DNA from 3 places in the Candidatus Enterococcus mansonii genome. Region 2 is predicted to be linked to each of the others. Evidence: predicted binding sites of a transcription regulator. Region 2 holds the regulator's gene; each other region holds the start of a gene.
The links. The regulator HrcA, encoded in region 2, represses chaperone genes, less so after heat shock. The targets are predictions, from matches to a motif close to TTAGCACTCNNNNNNNNNGAGTGCTAA.

Region 1: a site for HrcA is predicted at 2,674-2,700, ahead of groES (co-chaperone GroES). Genes of this name have one in related genera too.
Region 3: a site for HrcA is predicted at 1,723-1,749, ahead of clpP (ATP-dependent Clp endopeptidase proteolytic subunit ClpP). Genes of this name have one in related genera too.

Annotation. Positions count from the first base shown of each region.
Region 1 is NZ_NGLE02000001.1:2,946,289-2,952,761, forward strand. It holds gene A5880_RS13860 (ABC-F family ATP-binding cassette domain-containing protein) at 1-515, opposite strand, end outside; gene A5880_RS13865 (redox-sensing transcriptional repressor Rex) at 731-1,399, shown strand; gene A5880_RS13870 (CPBP family intramembrane glutamic endopeptidase) at 1,528-2,196, opposite strand; gene A5880_RS13875 (hypothetical protein) at 2,305-2,487, opposite strand; gene groES (co-chaperone GroES) at 2,732-3,016, shown strand; gene groL (chaperonin GroEL) at 3,079-4,707, shown strand; partial or broken gene A5880_RS13890 (transposase) at 4,896-6,035, shown strand; gene A5880_RS13895 (hypothetical protein) at 6,003-6,209, opposite strand; gene A5880_RS13900 (hypothetical protein) at 6,233-6,473, opposite strand, start outside.
Region 2 is NZ_NGLE02000001.1:3,167,536-3,174,008, reverse strand. It holds gene dnaK (molecular chaperone DnaK) at 1-1,282, opposite strand, end outside; gene grpE (nucleotide exchange factor GrpE) at 1,356-1,898, opposite strand; gene hrcA (heat-inducible transcriptional repressor HrcA) at 1,959-3,002, opposite strand; gene hemW (radical SAM family heme chaperone HemW) at 3,270-4,409, opposite strand; gene ribF (riboflavin biosynthesis protein RibF) at 4,411-5,358, opposite strand; gene truB (tRNA pseudouridine(55) synthase TruB) at 5,376-6,296, opposite strand.
Region 3 is NZ_NGLE02000001.1:645,639-652,111, forward strand. It holds gene ilvD (dihydroxy-acid dehydratase) at 1-428, opposite strand, end outside; gene A5880_RS03060 (hypothetical protein) at 962-1,480, opposite strand; gene clpP (ATP-dependent Clp endopeptidase proteolytic subunit ClpP) at 1,787-2,383, shown strand; gene A5880_RS03070 (DsbA family protein) at 2,489-3,010, shown strand; gene A5880_RS03075 (hypothetical protein) at 3,025-3,228, opposite strand; gene whiA (DNA-binding protein WhiA) at 3,262-4,197, opposite strand; gene A5880_RS03085 (gluconeogenesis factor YvcK family protein) at 4,231-5,229, opposite strand; gene rapZ (RNase adapter RapZ) at 5,226-6,110, opposite strand.

The DNA.
Region 1 (6,473 bases), 220 kb from region 2:
CGTGTTTTTTGACCACCAGATAATGTACTGATATTTTTTGAATAAAATTCTTCTTTAAAACCAAAGCCATGTAGGACAGAACGAATTTCATTTTCATAGCCATAACCATTTTTTTCTGAAAAGTCATGTTGTAGTCGGTCATATTCTTTCATAACAGATTCGTAATTTGAAGCATCAGGTAAAAGTTCACTGATGATGATTTCTAGCTCACGCATCCGATTTTCCATCGTTATGACCTCGTCAAACGCTTCAAGCATTTCATTCCAAACTGTTTTGTCAGAAGTAAGTCCAGTATCTTGAGCTAGGTAACCTAAACTGGCCGTTTTATTTTTAGCAATGGTTCCAGCATCAGGTGCGTCGATGCCAGCGATTATTTTTAAAAGAGTCGATTTACCAGCGCCATTGCGGCCAACCAAAGCGACTCGACTATTTGTACTAATTTCCATTTGTATGTTTTCAAACAAAGTATCTGCACCGAAATAACGGGCAATTTGATTTGCTTGGAGTAAAATCATGGGGCATCCTCATTTCTATTTCAATGCTTTTAGTGTAGCATAAATTAACAAAAAATAGCACCTCTACCGTAGCTTGAATCAAAATTTGCATAGACTGTTTAAAAAAGTTTGAAAAATCGTTTTTTTCCTGAGCTGTAAGATTGCTTTTTGTCTAGAACAACTGATATTATGGGAGTTGGATATTTGTCTATATTTAGAGTATTGGAGGTACGATTGTGAAAGACCAAATTATTCCAAAAGCAACGGCAAGACGCCTTCCCCTATATTATCGTTATTTGAGAATTCTGCATGATGCAGGCAAGAATAAAGTCTCATCTACTGAGCTAAGCGATGCAGTTCAAGTAGATAGTGCAACGATTCGACGAGATTTTTCTTATTTTGGCGAATTAGGTAAACGTGGTTATGGTTACGATGTTGAGAATTTGATGAATTTCTTTGCTAAAACACTGAATGATGACGAGCTAACGAATGTCGCCTTAATTGGTGTAGGTAATTTAGGAAGTGCCTTGTTGAAATATAAATTTCATCAAAGTAATAGTATTCGGGTGAGTTGCGCATTTGATGTAAACGACGACATTGTTGGTAGAATTGTCGACGGTATTCCAGTGTATCCAATGAGTGACATGATGGAGCAGATTCGGGTGCAACAAATTGAAGTAGCGATTTTGACTTTACCTGCGAGAAAAGCCCAGGAAGTTGTGAGCCAATTGGCTGATGCTGGAGTGAAGGGGATTTTGAACTTTACAGCAGCTCGTTTGGTAGCACCAAAAGATGTATTGATTCAAAATGTAGATTTAACAAATGAACTACAAACGTTGATTTACTTCTTACATCACGACAGTGAATTGATTGATTCAGATATAGAAGAAGCAAAACCAGAATAAAAAGTGAGATTGGGACAGAAGTTTATTTACGAAGAAGTTGCTTCTGCTTTCACCGTTTGCTCGGTTTTTAGGTGGCTGGGATATGACTTGTAGAGTTATGTCCCAGCCGCTTTTTTTGTATTCATGGATTAGTTAGGTAGATCGATATTGGCATAATGAAGGACAAGTTGTGCGATAACTACAATTGTGTTCATACCACAATGGGCAATGATTGATGTCCAAATCTTTCCAGTCATTTTATAAAGAAGGACAAAAAAGAGTCCCAAAGAGAAATAGACAAAAAAATGACCATCTTGGTGAATGACAGAAAATAAAGAAGAGCTGATAATTGCTGCAAACCAAAACCCTGTATAAGATTCCAATAATCCAATTAGAGAACGACGGAAAACAAATTCCTCCATAATCGGTCCGCCGATCGTAGTAGCTAATATAAATAAAGGATTAGCTAAAATTACAGCGATAATATTTTGAGTATTTTCTGAATTAGGTTTAACTCCTGTAATAGCCATTTCAATACTAAAAATGACTGCTTGTATGATCATAGCTAAAAAAATGCCACTCACACCTAATAAAAATATAAAGACTGGTGAAGTTAAAGTAGGGTTTTGTTCGACTGCGACTACAGCAGTTTTTTTATTTTTTAAATAGAGCCATATCATCAAAATAGCTCCAAAAATGTAGGTGAAAGTCGCCCCAGAAATCACAATAGTCGGTGAAAAGGGCTTAAACAGAAAGGGTGATAAAAAGATGAGTCCGTATAGAATGATTGTAATAAAGCTTAGTTTTTTGATAGACAGATTTGTAGGCATGAAACCAGAAAACCCCTTTCAACAATAGTGTAGTTTTATAAAGTATAACACAGTATATCTTTATTATAATCGAATAGATGAACAAGGAAAAAATAATTACTTCTTATGATTATGACGATAACCTAGTAATAGAAAAATAAATACGAAAAAAAATGCAGCTTCCCATAAAGTTGTTGTCCAATCAAAACGTTTAGTTACACCAAAAAAGAAGTTACCAACATTAGCAATAACTAAATAAAGACCTGTGATGATCAACGCATTAGTGACCCGTTGTTTCATTTCAATCGCCTCTCTTTCTGTTCTTATTTTAACACGAAATGAGTAAGAAAAAGGAAATCGTCTCATTTGCTTGGGAAAACGATATTTTTTAATCGTTATTTAGCAAATCAAGTAACAATTATTTTAGAAAAATTAGTCAAAAGGCTTGCAAAATGAAAGGGAAATGAGTATTATAAATAGTGTGAGTTAGCACTCTATAACTAAGAGTGCTAAAAAAGAAAAAACATTTATGGAGGGATTTATTGTGTTAAAACCATTAAGCGATCGCGTCGTTATTGAAGTCGCGAAAGAAGAAGAAAAAACAGTGGGAGGTATTGTCTTAGCATCAGCAGCTCAAGAAAAGCCTCAAACAGGAAAAGTCATCGCAGTAGGTGAAGGCCGTGTTTTAGAGAACGGTACAAAAGTTCCTGCCGATGTTAAAGAAGGCGACACAGTGATGTTTGAAAAATATTCTGGTACTGAAGTAAAATATGAAGGAAATGACTACTTGATCGTTTCTAGCAAAGACATCATTGCAATCGTTGAATAAATTGTTTTAAGATAAACAACCCATTTAAAATAGAAAAAATAAACTTTTGAGGTGAAGGAATTATGGCAAAAGAAATCAAATTTGCAGAAGACGCACGTGCAGCAATGCTTCGTGGAGTAGATATTTTAGCAGACACAGTAAAAGTAACATTAGGTCCTAAAGGCCGTAACGTTGTTTTAGAAAAATCTTTCGGTTCTCCATTGATCACAAATGATGGTGTAACAATCGCTAAAGAAATTGAGTTAGAAGATCATTTTGAAAATATGGGAGCGAAACTGGTTTCTGAAGTGGCTTCAAAAACAAATGATATCGCAGGAGATGGTACAACAACTGCGACTGTATTGACACAAGCAATCGTACGTGAAGGATTGAAAAATGTCACTGCTGGTGCTAATCCACTAGGTATTCGTCGTGGAATCGAGTTAGCAACTAAAACAGCTGTTGAAGAGCTACACAACATTTCAACGGTCGTAGATTCTAAAGAGGCAATTGCACAAGTTGCTGCAGTTTCTTCTGGTTCAGATCGTGTAGGTCAATTGATTGCTGACGCAATGGAAAAAGTTGGTAATGATGGTGTTATTACGATTGAAGAATCAAAAGGGATCGAAACTGAATTAGATGTAGTTGAAGGAATGCAATTTGACCGCGGTTACTTATCTCAATATATGGTAACTGACAATGATAAAATGGAAGCTGTTTTAGAAAATCCATATATCTTAATCACTGATAAAAAAATCTCTAATATTCAAGATATCTTGCCATTGTTAGAGCAAATTTTACAACAAAGCCGTCCATTATTGATCATTGCTGATGATGTTGATGGAGAAGCATTACCAACATTAGTATTAAATAAAATCCGTGGAACATTTAACGTAGTTGCTGTGAAAGCGCCAGGATTTGGTGATCGTCGTAAAGCAATGCTTGAAGATATCGCTATCTTAACAGGAGCAACAGTAATCACTGAAGACTTAGGCTTAGAATTAAAAGATACAACAATTGACAATCTTGGTAATGCAAGCAAAGTAGTTGTTGATAAAGATAACACAACAATTGTTGAAGGTGCTGGTGAAAAAGCAGGTATCGATGCCCGTGTTCAATTAATTAAAAACCAAATTGCAGAAACAACTTCTGACTTTGACCGCGAAAAACTACAGGAACGTTTAGCGAAATTAGCTGGCGGAGTTGCTGTTGTAAAAGTTGGTGCTGCAACTGAAACAGAATTAAAAGAATTAAAACTACGTATTGAAGATGCGTTGAATGCAACTCGTGCGGCTGTTGAAGAAGGTATGGTTTCTGGTGGCGGTACAGCATTAGTAAACGTGATCGGCAAAGTAGCTTCTTTAGATGCAGAAGGTGATGTTGCAACGGGTGTGAAAATTGTTGTTCGTGCGTTAGAAGAACCAATCCGCCAAATTGCTGAAAATGCTGGCTACGAAGGTTCAGTAATCGTTGATAAATTAAAAAATATCGATTTAGGCGTTGGGTTCAATGCGGCTAATGGCGAATGGGTAAACATGGTTGAAGCAGGAATCGTTGATCCAACAAAAGTTACACGTTCAGCGTTACAAAACGCTGCATCTGTAGCCGCTTTACTATTAACAACAGAAGCTGTTGTTGCAGATAAACCAGAACCAGCTGGACCTGCGATGCCTCCAATGGATCCATCAATGGGCATGGGCGGCATGATGTAAAGAGAAATGAGCGCTTGGGACATAAGTCTCAAGGCAAAGAAAATAGAAGAGTGTGGGATAAATAGTCAGAAAAAAATCTGATTATTGTCCCATTTTTTTTGAATTTAAGGTACACAAAAAGCACTCAGCCCTGTAAGATTAAAGTGACAAAACCCAATCAGAAAGGAAGCGAGTGCCTCGAGTGCCTTATGTTTAAAAATTATACCATCCCCGATATTACCTTTGTGGTCAATTCTTTAGCAGAAGCCATTCCTCAAAAGCTATTCAATCAATTGGAAAACCAACTTGGACGTCCTACTTATCACCCTAAAATAATGTTAAAAATCATTCTTTATGCCTACACGCAACGCGTATTTTCTGGCAGAAAGATTGAATTTCTTCTAGAGGATAGCTACCGCATGCGTTGGTTAGCCAACCACGAACAACTCAGCTATCGCACCATTAATCGGTTTAGAAGCAGCGAGACAACCGCTCAGCTTTTAGCTGAAGCCTTTGTCTTATTTCGTCGTCAGCTGATTACGAATCAAGTCATCGATAATGAAGCCATTTTCATTGATGGTACAAAAATTGAAGCTGACGCTAATAAATTCAGCTTTGTTTGGCGGAAAGTAACTACTCGGTACGAACGCTCTTTAGATGAAAAATCCGAAACATTTTATTAAACCCTTTATCAAGAAGAAATCTTACCTTGTTTAAAAGAAGAAAGTCAATCCGAGGGATTGACGAGCGACCAGTTAGAAAAAGTCGCTTATTATTTACAAGCAGAAAGAACAAGATGAATATATTTGCCCAGCCAAACGCCCTGTAATCTTCAAAAGATACGGCCGAAGAAAAGATAAAAGTGGATTTTTGCTAGAGTTCAAAGTGTATGAATGTGAGAACTGCCGAGCATGTCCATTTCGCAGCCAATGTACGAACGCGAAAAGTGATCGAAAGCGACAACTTTTAGTGAACAATTCATGGTGCTATTTCAAAGCAGAGTGTAAGAAGAAGCTTTTAGAGGAACAAACCGAACCGGTTCGATTTACAAAAAACGTAAAAACGATGTCGAACCAGTGTTTGGTCATCTAAAAGCTCAATTAGCGTTCCATCGTTTCCACTTGCGAGGGAAACAAGGAGGGAAGATTGACATTGGTTTGGCGCTCATGGCACTAAATTTGAGAAAATTGGGGAAATATATGGAGAGAAAAGTGTGCATACTAACAAAAACGAGTCCAATTTTGATAATACACATCAAAGTTGGACTCGTTTTTGTTTTGAGAGAGGACCACTGTCCCACTTTCATTTTTATAGAATTATTTAATATTTTCCCAGATGGATATCCATAAATCTTCAAATGAGCTATTCTTGGAATTCCCATCCGTTTGAATGCTAATCCCCATAGTTGTATCTTCATCCTTTATCATTTTGTTGATGGCATCATGTAAGTTATCAGATTCGAAATAGCCTAATTTTTGATATCGTTCTAAAATCAATCCTATTTTTGATAAAGGAACTTCCATTCAGATTACCTCATTTCTTATTTTTATTTACCTAAAGTTACTCCACCAGCAGAGGAAGTAACCGTACCAGAACCAAATCCGTTGTATACTTGAGCGGTAACCCTAACACTTCCGTAACCTTTAGATCCGGAATAGGTGATATAAACTCCTCCGTTGTAATCATATCTGTTTGGAATATTAACATTTGAATTAAACCTCTTTCCTCGATATGTTACGCTAAAATTTGCTTTATACATTGCAGAATTTGATGAGACTAAAGTATAA
Region 2 (6,473 bases):
AACGACCTAATGTTTTGTTATCTGCTGACATTGGGCGTTCACCTTGTAATACATGGATATCTACGGCTGGTTGATTGTCTGCTGCAGTTGAGAAGACTTGTGATTTACTTGTTGGGATCGTTGTATTACGATCGATCAATTTAGTAAACACGCCGCCCATTGTTTCGATACCTAATGATAATGGTGTTACGTCTAATAATACAACGTCTTTTACATCACCTGTGATAACGCCACCTTGGATTGCAGCACCCATCGCTACTACTTCATCAGGGTTTACTGATTTATTTGGCTCTTTGTTTGTTTCTTTACGTACAGCTTCAACTACGGCTGGAATACGAGTAGATCCACCGACTAAGATTACTTCATCGATTTCAGATGGGTTCAAACCAGCATCTTTCAAAGCTTGACGTACAGGTGTTTTTGTACGTTCTACTAAGTCACTTGTTAATTCATCAAATTTCGCGCGAGTTAAGTTCATTTCTAAGTGCAATGGACCAGCGTCTCCTGCTGTGATAAACGGTAAGCTGATTTGTGTTGAAGTAACACCTGATAAATCTTTTTTCGCTTTTTCAGCCGCATCTTTCAAACGTTGAACAGCCATTTTATCTTGTGATAAATCTACGCCGTTTTCTTTTTTGAATTCAGCAACCATGTAGTCGATGATTTTGTTATCAAAGTCATCCCCACCAAGGTCATTATCCCCAGCAGTTGATAATACGTCAAATACGCCATCACCTAATTCAAGGATAGATACGTCAAATGTACCACCACCAAGGTCAAATACTAATACTTTTTCGTCTTTATCTGTTTTATCTAAACCATAAGCTAATGCTGCAGCTGTTGGCTCGTTAACAATACGTTCTACTTCTAAACCAGCGATTTTACCAGCGTCTTTTGTTGCTTGACGTTGGGCATCGTTGAAGTATGCTGGAACTGTGATAACAGCTTTGTCTACTTTTTCACCTAGATATTCTTCTGCGAAACCTTTTAGATATTGTAAGATCATTGCAGAAATTTCTTGTGGTGTGTAAGATTTTCCATCTGCTTCTACTTTGTATCCCGCTTCGCCCATATGACGTTTAATTGATGCAATTGTATGTGGATTTGTCACTGCTTGACGTTTTGCCACTTCTCCAACTTGGATTTCTCCATTTTTGAATGACACAACTGAAGGTGTTGTACGGTTACCTTCTGGATTTGCAATGATTTTTGCTTCTCCGCCTTCTAATACTGCAACTGCTGAGTTTGTTGTTCCTAAGTCAATACCAATAATTTTACTCATAATTAATGATCTCCTGTCTTCATTTTGATTTTTTAAATTTAATTTATATCATACAAGCATTATTTCATGCTACTTATTGGGCAACGATAACCATGCTTGCTCGTAAAACGCGATCGTGTAGTTTATATCCTTTTTGTAGCACTTCAACGATTGTATCCGCAGGTGTTTCTTCACTTGCTGGAATCGTTTGAACTGCTTGATGTAAATTAGGGTCGAATGTTTCACCCATTGTCGGAATTTCTTCGATGCCTTCTTCTTTCAATGCAGCTTGTACACTTTCAAGAACCATTGAGATTCCTTTTTTCAAGCTTGCACCTTGTTCATCATCTACTTCAATTGCCATTGCACGCTCTAAGTTATCAATTGAAGGTAATAACTTTTTACCCAAATCTTGCGAACGATAACGAACTAGAAGTTCACGTTCATTTTTAAAACGATTGCTCATATTAGCAATTTCAGCACGTGCTCTTAGAAATTTGTCTTCCATTTCTGATAGTTCAGCTTGGGTTTTCTCAAGTTCTGTTAATTCAACTTCTGTTTCAGAAGCCGTTGATTCATCAACTGATTCAACTTGTTCTTCTTGTAACTCTTCGTTTGTTTCCTCTTTTTTACTCACTATGCAACTTCCCTTCTCATTTCCGTAGAATTATTAGAATTCTATCTTTCAACTTTTTACTTACTCATCAAGATAGCGATAATAAGCACCAAGTTTTGAAGCTAATTCATGGCGAAAAACATCCACTAGACCAAACATTTTGGAATAAGGCATACTTGTAGGACCTAATAAAGCAATTGTCCCCTTACCATGACCTGCGACTTCATATGTCGCTGTAATCATACTCATGTTATCAAGTAAATCATTTCCTATTTCTGAACCGATCCGAATGGCTATTTGTGTATCTGTTCTTTCATCTGTCGTTAGTAGATGCGTAATCGCATCCGTGTTTTGCATAAAAGAATAAACAGATTTTAGTTGCTCAATGTCCTTTTGTGCGCTGAAATTTAAAAGGTTCATCCGACCACTGACGAATACTTTTTCTTCAAATGCATGCCCTAACATTGCATCAAATAAATTCATCATACCATCAGGCGTTTGAAAATACCGATGCAAAATCATTGGGATCTCTGTTCGCAATCGATGATAGACCGTCAAGAGTGGTTGTCCAACTAATTTATCATTAATGATTTGAGTCATTTTCTCTAAATCTTGACTTGAAATAGATGCTGGTATCGCAAATACCTGACTTTCAACATTGCCTTTGTCAGTAACGATGATTGCTATGATTTGCCGTTCATTTAGTGGCACGATTCTAAAACCAGTCAATCTTCTTTCCTTTACTTCTGGACCTAAAGAAAAAGCTGTGTAACTTGTTAAGTCAGAAAGAATTTCAGCAGATTGTTCAATGATATCATTGATTTCGTGGAATTCTTTGCCTAACGAATGACGAATTGTTTCCAACTCATCACGCTCAATTTCAGCTGGACTTAATAAATGATCCACATAATAACGATAACCATCCATAGAAGGAATTCTACCAGAAGACGAATGTGTCTTTAGTAAAAGTCCGTGCTCTTCCAAGGATTTCATGTCATTACGAATTGTAGCAGAACTTGATTGGATTCCTTCATCCATCAATTTCTTTGACCCTACAGGCATCCCTGTATTCGTGTATTCTTGGATGATAAGCCGCAAAATATTCTTTTGTCTTTCAGTTATCATAGTTACCACCCTTCATTAGCACTCATGTTATTCAAGTGCTAATACAATTATTAATATAGCAAGTTCTTTTAGAATTGTCAAGAGAAAAACATACTTTTTTAGCACTCTTTGATACAGAGTGCTAAAACATAAAAAAGGTATGAAACAAAAGTAAAAACCACTTTTGTTTCATACCCTAAATACAAATCGACAACGGGATTAGACGTGCCCCTTTTGTCCTTAGAGGTTAAATCCTTTCTGTCCCGACTTCTATTAAAATTCAACTATTTATTCCTTATCTATCAAAAAGGCTTCAAATACATCATTCCCAACAAATAAACCTTGTTCGCTAAGTTGGAGGTAATCGGCTGTTTCGACTAATAGCTCTTTTTGAACCAATTCAGGAATTATTTTTTCGTAAACTTGATTTATAGATAGACCAAATTTGTCTTTAAATCGTTGTTTCGACACACCATCTTTTTTACGCAATCCTAAAAATAATTCTTCTTCCATTTGATTGTTCAACGTAAGAATTTCTGTTTCGACTGTTGGCAATTTATTCTCTCGTAACGGCTTCAGATAATGCTGAATTGGTCCATGATTTTTGTAGCGGGTATGTCCTAAATAACCGCTAGCTCCTGCTCCAAACCCATAATAATGTTCATTATTCCAATAAACCAAATTATGTTTGCTTTCCTGGCCTTTTAATGCGAAATTACTCACTTCATATTGATATCGACCAGCTTTTTCCATGGCTACGATTGTTTCTTCGAACATCTGCGCTTCAATATCTTGATCTGGCAACTGTAAACGTCCTTGACGAACCCAATTCATAAACATTGTTTTATTTTCTAAAATTAAAGAATAGAGAGAGTAATGCGGTAAATTCAGTTCAATCGCTCGATTTAATGTATCACGAAAGCCTTCTAATGTCTGTCCTGGTAATGCATAAATCAAATCAATACTAACATTTAAGAAATCTTCTTTTTCTAAAAGTTTCATTGTTTCATAAACATCTTCTGCGGTGTGTTTGCGTCCGATCTTTTTCAACAATTGATTATCAAATGTCTGTACCCCCATTGATAGACGGTTAACACCGTACGCTTTCATCACATGCAACTTTTCCTGCGTTAAATCTCCTGGATTTGCCTCTATTGTAAACTCGTTTTTATTATCAAAAGGCAACAACTCTTGCACACCTTCCAGTAATACAGCTAATTGTTTGGCAGATAATGAGGTTGGTGTCCCACCACCAATGTAAATGGTTTCGATAGTATCGCTTGGATATTGCTCTTTGGTTAAACGAATTTCTGTCAGTAGACTTTGAATATACTCATCAACTGGTTGTCCTTCTAAAAAGACTTTGTTAAAATCGCAGTAGAAACAAATATGTTCACAAAACGGGATATGGATATATGCTGAGGTCATATTAATCCTCACTTTCCCAAAAATAGGCCGCTGTGTCAACTTCATCTTGTTTCAATTGAATAATCAAATTATCCGCTCCATCAAATTTGACTTGGTCACGTAAATAATGATTCCAACGAACCGTCACTTGTTCACCATAGATATCTTGATGGAAATTCAAAATGTAAACTTCCACTGTCAATTCACGACCATCACCAAAAGTATCATTATGGCCTATTGACCCCATACCAACATACCAAGTATTACCAACCTGAATTTTTACCGCATACACTCCGATTCTAGGTAAACGCACAGTGCTTTTCACCTTGATATTAGCTGTCGGAAACCCCAATAATCGTCCTCTAGCATCACCATGAACCACAGTACCCTCAGTTTCATACACGTAACCTAACAGTTCAGTAACTTCTCCCATTCGCCCATGTTCCATCAATTCTCGGATCCGGGTTGAACTAATTTTTTCACCGTCTAATTCTTCCTTATTCACCGTAATAACTTCAAATCGATTATTTGCATATCCAGGCAAATGAGCAACATCTGCTACTTCCTTCGGTCCATAGGTATAATCAAATCCTGAAACAGCAGCTACTGCATTCAATCCAACAATATATTGGTCAACAAATTCTTGCGGAGCTAGATGGGCAAAAGCAGAAGTAAATTCAATTACATATAAAATATCTACTCCTTGTTTTTCCATTAGCTGTTCTTTTTGCTCTAAGCTGTTTAAGTATTTCATATGCTCTGGCAATACTTTTTGAAAAACAATTGAAGGGTGCTGATTAAAGGTCATTACAGCCAATTTCACACCTTTTTTTTCAGCAATTTTTTTGCCAGTTTCAATTACTTTTTGATGACCTTTGTGCACACCATCAAAAAATCCTAGTACCATAACAACTTCATCAGTTGGAATTTGCTCTGCACTATAGGGGTGACGTATTGGAATAACTTGCATATTAAAACTTCTTTCTATTAATTATTTCTTAGTACTTTGCTTGGTTTTAACATATTGGTTTTTGTTGGGTGCGCCATATATAAACTAACAACTTGATCTTGATAAAATAAGGCGATTAAGTCTTTGGGCATCTCTTTTAGTCCCAATTCAACACGGCTTAAGCGCATGCCATTTTTTACTTTTTGGTAAAGCTCAACTGATAAATCAATGCGTGGAAATTGTCCAATGGCTGTTTCGATTGGTAATAACGTTTCATCAATGTTGTTTTTCGCCATTCTTTCTGCGACTTGCTCTAGCGTCAAACATTGTTCAGCAGTTAACCCTCCGCTTGCTGTACGCGTTAAATCAGACATGTGGGCAGGAACACCTAAAGCTACACCCGTGTCTACCGACAAAGTTCTTACGTAGGTTCCTTTGCCACATTCTACTTTAAAACGCCAGCTTTGGGTTCCTCTTTCTGTATTAAATACAGGATCACTCGTCCGCTGAAATGAATAAATCATCGCTTTTCTTACAGGTCGTTCGACTTCTTCTCCATTCCTAGCATATTCATAGAGGCGTTTTCCATTGACTTTGACCGCTGAAAACATTGGTGGAATTTGGGTAATCATGCCTGTCATTTTCTCCATTGCAGCATCAATTTCTTCATTCGAGAATGCTTTTGAAAGAGTCACATTCTCCACTATTTCTCCACTAGCATCTTCTGTTGTTGTGGAAAAACCAAGCGTAATTTCTCCTTCATAAGTCTTTCCAGAATCAACCATGTATTCAATTACTTTCGTTCCTTTACCGACACAAATAGGCAAAACACCTGACACATCGGGATCAAGTGTACCGCCGTGACCAATTTTTTTTGTATGTAAAATTTTCCTAAGTTTAAAGACACAGTCATGACTTGTCATGCCAGCTTCTTTCCATAAGGGTAAAATACCGTCCATTATTTTCCTCCATTTAGGTTACTAACTTATTTATTATAGCATAGAAGGGTAGAAAAATTCAGTTAAAAAACTAGCCACTTCTCTAAATAAAAATAAACGAAATGAAGCAATCTAAAAAAACTTTTGATATTCTAGTGAATAAAAAAACTAGGGAAAATAATAGTAGACAGCAAATGT
Region 3 (6,473 bases), 2.5 Mb from region 2:
GAACAAAAAATCGCTGGAACATTGGTTCGAACACTTGCCATCAGCATTCCCGGGGTAATTTTATCGCAATTTGGAATATAGAATACACCGTCAAACCAATGGGCATTAATAACGGTTTCAGCTGCATCTGCAATGATTTCTCGACTTGGCAGTGAATAGCGCATCCCGATATGTCCCATAGCAATCCCATCATCGACACCAATCGTATTAAATTCAAATGGAATACCACCTGCTTCACGAATCGCTTCTTTCGCTACATCAGCTAGTTCTCTTAAATGCACGTGACCTGGAACAATATCAATATAAGAATTACATATTGCGATAAACGGTTTGTCCATATCTTTGGCATTTTTCACCTGTCCAGTAGCGTAAAGTAAACTTCTGGCGGGTGCAGCTTCAATTCCTTTTTTTATTTGGTCACTACGCATGTTCATCCACTCCAATTCAGTTGTCTTCAGAAGAAATATTTTTTCACTTCTGCTTCATCTTCTTATTTACTATGCTGTATTCTTTAGAATACTTTCTACAAAAAAAACATCCCATCAAATGAATGGGATGTCTTAGTGAGAATCCCATCTACCAAAGACAAACAGGACTCAAACATCTGCGAAATTTCTCAGTGTTCTAAGTCCTACACGATAAAATAATGACTAATACGTGATTGTTTTCTGTCTTCTTCATGGCAACGGTCTCCTCATTGTATAAAATCTATAAAGATTAAAATAGCATGTGATAAATAAAAGCTTTTGTTAACTATATACCGAATAAATGAGAATGTCAATAAAATTTGATAAAAAGATTCAGAAAATTCCGAAAAACTGTCTTTCCTTTCTTACTTAACGTTCATCAAAGAGACAAAATGAGCAGTTAAGCTTTTTAACAATAAACAAGCTGAATTGAATAAAAACAATCAAAAAAATGACTGCCTCTCAAAACATTGAGTTGCAGCCATTTTTTGTTTTTATGAATCTTTTTGGAAATAATATAAAGGCTTATGTGTTAAACGTTTCATTTGCCTTTTTTTATCTTCAATAATCGAAAGCAACTCTTCTGAGAAACTTTCTAAAATAACTCTTCCACCTTTGTACGTACTTCCCCCCATCGAAATCACTTCATCAGGAGTTAAGATCACTTTTCTATGAGCAATTTTTTTGAAAAATTCTTCTATCAAATAGGTTGGCAAGTAGAAATTATTTTGTGACGAAAATGATTCTAAATAAATAAAATCATCAATACTGATATAACAATCGTCCATCGAAATAAAGTTCACCGACTTATCAACATAGATATCTCTTTTTTGTAAAATCTCACTGATTTTTTTGTTCAGAAGATTCAATGTTTCAATTTCTTTTACAAAGTGCTCAAGCTCACGATAACGTACAGACTTGCGTTGATCGTAAGACACGCGTAATGCGACACCAATAGATACGATAACAGCTCCTATAAAGACGCCTGTCATTCCTGCAATAAAAACAACCATTCAGATTCCCTCACTCTATTCGTTCTTGTTTTTTTTAGTATAACACACTCTTTAACAAGGACAAAAAAATACGAAAAAAAAATCTCTCATTTTTTGCTACTTTTTCTATTGCCTTTCTATTTCTAAACGATTTTCTGATGTTTTGTTTGCAAATAACAATTTGAACATCAACTTCATTTTTTATCTGCAAAAAAGATGTGCGTCAAAGTTGACCTTTGTTGACCAATAAAGTATACTTTTTTTAAGCATTCACGTGTGCTTTGTGATAAAATGATTTGAAGAGCTTTTATATAGGAGGAATATACTATGAATTTAATACCAACAGTCATTGAACAGTCATCTCGTGGAGAAAGAGCATATGATATTTATTCACGTTTATTAAAAGATAGAATTATCATGTTAAGCGGCCCCATTGACGACAATGTAGCCAATTCAGTCATTGCCCAATTATTATTCTTGGATGCACAAGATTCTGAAAAAGATATTTATATCTACATTAACTCACCAGGTGGAAGTGTTTCTGCTGGTTTGGCCATTTTTGATACGATGAACTTTGTTAAAGCAGATGTACAAACAATCGTACTTGGTATGGCGGCTTCTATGGGAAGCTTCTTATTAACCGCTGGTACAAAAGGCAAACGCTTTGCATTGCCGAACGCTGAAATCATGATTCATCAACCACTTGGCGGTGCCCAAGGACAAGCTACTGAAATCGAGATTGCAGCAAAACATATCTTAGATACAAGAGATCGTTTGAATAAAATCTTAGCAGAGCGTACTGGACAACCACTTGAAGTTATTGAACGCGACACAGATCGTGATAACTTTATGACTGCTCAACAAGCAAAAGAATACGGCTTGATTGATGAAGTAATGGAAAATAGTCGTTCATTGAATCAATAGTCCATAGAGCCTAAAGTTTTCTTTGAAAATTTTAGGCATTTTTATTTATTCTTTCCATGAAAAACGATACACTAAAGATAGACGTAACGAAAGGATGGTAATAACATGGATATTTCAATTATTGATGCAACAAAAGTCACAACAAAAAACGGTCTAATGATCGGTGAGGATAGCGCGCCAGTGAAAATAGTAGAATTTATGAACGTTCGCTGCCCGTATTGCAAAAAATGGTTTGAAGAATCATTTGATCTTTTGAATAAATACGTCGAAGAAGGCAAAGTTCAACGAATTATTAAACTTTTCGATAAAGAAAAAGAAAGTTTACAGCGCGGAAATGTCATGCATCATCATATCAATTATGACTTGCCGAAAAAAGCGCTACTTGATATTAAACAAATGTATGCTACACAAGATCAATGGGGGCATCTTTCTTTAGAAGACGTGGCCGTTTTTGCCGAAGATAACCTACAATTGGCTAAAAAAGAGGATCCAGCAATTGTCGAAGCTGTAATTGCTGAAGCAACTGCTGCAAATATTAAATTTGTCCCGACTATTGTGATTGGTGACCATATCTTTGATGAGTCTGTAACAACAGAAGAACTAATCCGTTATATTGAAAATAACTAAAAAAAGAGACAAAGCTACTTTTTTGGCTTTGTCTCTTTTGCTTTAGATAATTGAGTTGACTTTGTTTTTTTCACTTTTGAGGAATCTTCAATTTCTTTTTGCGCGTCTTCATGAAAGCCCAAAATTTTATCCACGTCCTCTTTTCCAAGAAAATTGCCCAAGCCTTCTCCCAGTTGTTTGATTTGTCTCATGATAAAATCTTTATCTTCTACTCCCAACAGGATCACCAACTTTCTGTTATTATCTATAAGCTATGCACTTTTTTCTCTCAATTTATCAGCAAATTCATTGATTTTACGAATGCGATGATTAATTCCCGATTTTGAAATAGCACCTGACGGGATCATTTCACCTAGTTCCTTTAAACTGACTTCTGGATATTCCAAACGTAACTCAGCGATCTCTTGTAATTTTTCCGGCAACGCACCCAATCCAACTACACTTTCGATGTACTGAATATTTTCTATTTGTTTAGATGCGGCATCAATTGTTTTGTTTAGATTGGCTGTTTCACAATTAACTAATCGATTAACCGAATTGCGCATATCACGAACAATTCGTACATCTTCAAATTTCAACATTGAATTAGTCGCACCAATCAAAGTTAGAAAGTCCGCGATACGTTCAGCTCCTTTTAAATAGGAAATAAACCCATTTCGGCGTTCTAATGTTCTGGCATTCAAATCATAATAATTGAGCATCTGGCAAATATCATCATTATGTTCTTCATAGATCGAAAATATTTCTAAATGATAACGGCTCGTCTCTGGATTGTTGACTGAACCTGAAGCCATAAAAGCTCCTCTTAAATAGGATCTCATTTTTTGGGCATTGCCCATAATCTCATCTGATACATGTGTATTGAACATCATGCCATCTAAAATATCTAAATCAGCAAGAATATTTTTGGTGTCTTGCTTTAATCGCACAATATACACATTATTCTTCTTTAACTTCATTTTCTTTCGAACTAATAATTCCGATCGAACATCGTAATGGTCTTTTAAAAGAGAATAGATTCGTCTGGCAATCGCCGCATTTTCTGTTTGAACGTTTAAAACAAATTGCTGATTCACAATGCTTAGTGAACCATTCATTCTAATCAATGCAGCCAACTCTGCTCTAGCATGTTCTCTATGAACCTCTAATGTTGTTAGCTCTTTTTTTACATCTGATGCAAAAGACACTACTTACTACCTCCTTTCTTAATTTTTCATCGTTTAATACCTTGCGCCAAAAACAATCCGAAATAGTTCATCTACTACTTTATCGCCATCGTGGAAAACACCACCATCGCGCAACTTTAAAAAGTCCGTAGAAATCACTCGACACCCTTCATCCCGCAAGGTTTGAAAATCATGTTCTACTTGAACTAAATATTCGTCATACACTTCAGGATCCATATAGCCTTCTGGTACTTTTTCAGTATTAACTAACACAGTATCAACAAACTTACTTTTTAGATGTTCGTGTAAAACACAAACATGATCAGCGTCTGTGAAATGCTCGGTTTCCCCTTTTTGGGTCATAATATTACAAATATAGACAACTTCTCCTCTTGCCTTGATAATAGCATCACCGATTTCACTAATCACTAAATTAGGTAAGATACTCGTAAACATACTTCCTGGTCCTAAAACAATCATATCCGCTTCTTCGATAGCCTTAACAACTTTTCTCGCAGCTTTAGGTTGTTCATCATCATTTGTATTCGTTACAAAAACATGATCAATCGTTTTACGATCAAGTGCAATACTGGATTCTCCAACCGCAACTGTTCCATCTTTAAAAACAGCATGCAACGTCAATGGTCTTTCTGACGAAGGATAAATATGTCCGTCGACATGCATCATTTTTGACAACAATTGGATCGCTTCATATGTGCTGCCACGCATCTCAGAAACTGCCGCAATAATCAAGTTACCGATGGCGTGATTGGCAAAATATTTATCCGATTGATCAAATCGATATTGAAAAATATCTTCATAGAGTTGTGGCATATCTGATAAAGCAACCAACACATTTCTCAAATCACCTGGTGGCGTCATATTCATAGACTCTCGAATCTCACCACTACTTCCTCCATCATCGGCAACTGTCACAACTGCCGTAATATCAGCACTTTGGTTACGCAAGCTTTTTAATATAACTGGCAAACCAGTCCCACCACCAACAACAACAATTTTAGGTTTCCGGATACGGTAAGTCTTCATTTTCATGACCGATTCACCGTCTCTTTACGTTTTCCTTTATCCCGATGAGTGATATTCACATGGTATTCTTGTCCAAGTTCTTTTCCTACCCGTTCTGTCAATGCAACAGAGCGGTGCTGCCCACCAGTACAGCCAATAGCAATTGTCACACTAGATTTCCCTTCTTTTTCATAACCAGGCAGTACATTTTTCAGTAAATCAATAAAGCGCGTGTAAAACGCTTCTGTCTCAGGAAAGCTCATTACATAATCGTAAACAGAAGCATCCTGACCTGTCAAAGGCCGCAACTCTGGAATATAATGTGGATTTGGTAAGAAGCGAACATCCATAACAATATCCGCATCGATTGGTAGACCATATTTAAACCCAAAAGAAATCAATTCAATCCGAAATTCATGCGTATCTCTAGATTTAAATTGTTCATTGATTGTTTCTCTTAGTTGTCTCGGTGACAATTCTGTTGTATCAATAACAACTTGAGCATCTCCTTTGATTTCTTCCAGAATAGCCCGTTCTTTTCTAATGCCTTCTGTAATCAACCCATCCATTGCTAAAGGATGCGCTCGTCTGGTTTCTTTGTAACGAGAAACCAATTCCTCATCTGTCGCATCTAAAAACATAATCGTTGTATCAATCAATTTCGTATTTTCCAATTCCACTAACATATCTTGTATTTCTCTGAAGAATGTACGAGAACGTAGATCAATGACTAGAGCGATTTTCGTTACTTTCCCAGATTCTTTGATTAACTCCCAAAACTTGGGAATCAAGCTTGGCGGCATATTATCAATACAAAAATAGCCCATATCTTCAAAACTTTGAATAGCGACAGTCTTACCTGCTCCGCTCATTCCAGTGATTATAACTAATTGTAGGTTATCAACCATATTTTTCCACTCCCTTAAGAACATTTTATTAATTATAACATTCCGGGCGTATCAAAGAAAGCTTTTCATTTCACTCTGTTGAGTTTCTAACAAATAATGAAATAATTTTAAAAAAATAGATAAAAAAATGGCTGAAACATAACTCTGCGAGTCATATCCCAACCATATGAAAAATCAATAAACGATGGAAATAAAAGCAACTACTACGCTTTACTTCGATCACATTGTTGTAAATCACAAAGAACAAGATAATGCGATAATAATCATAGAAAGAGTCTGGAAAACACGGCGCTTCCTGTACAATCTAAGTGCTAAAGTACTAAACTTTGAAGGCTTCGGAACTAAGGAGTTCAACGCTTTTGC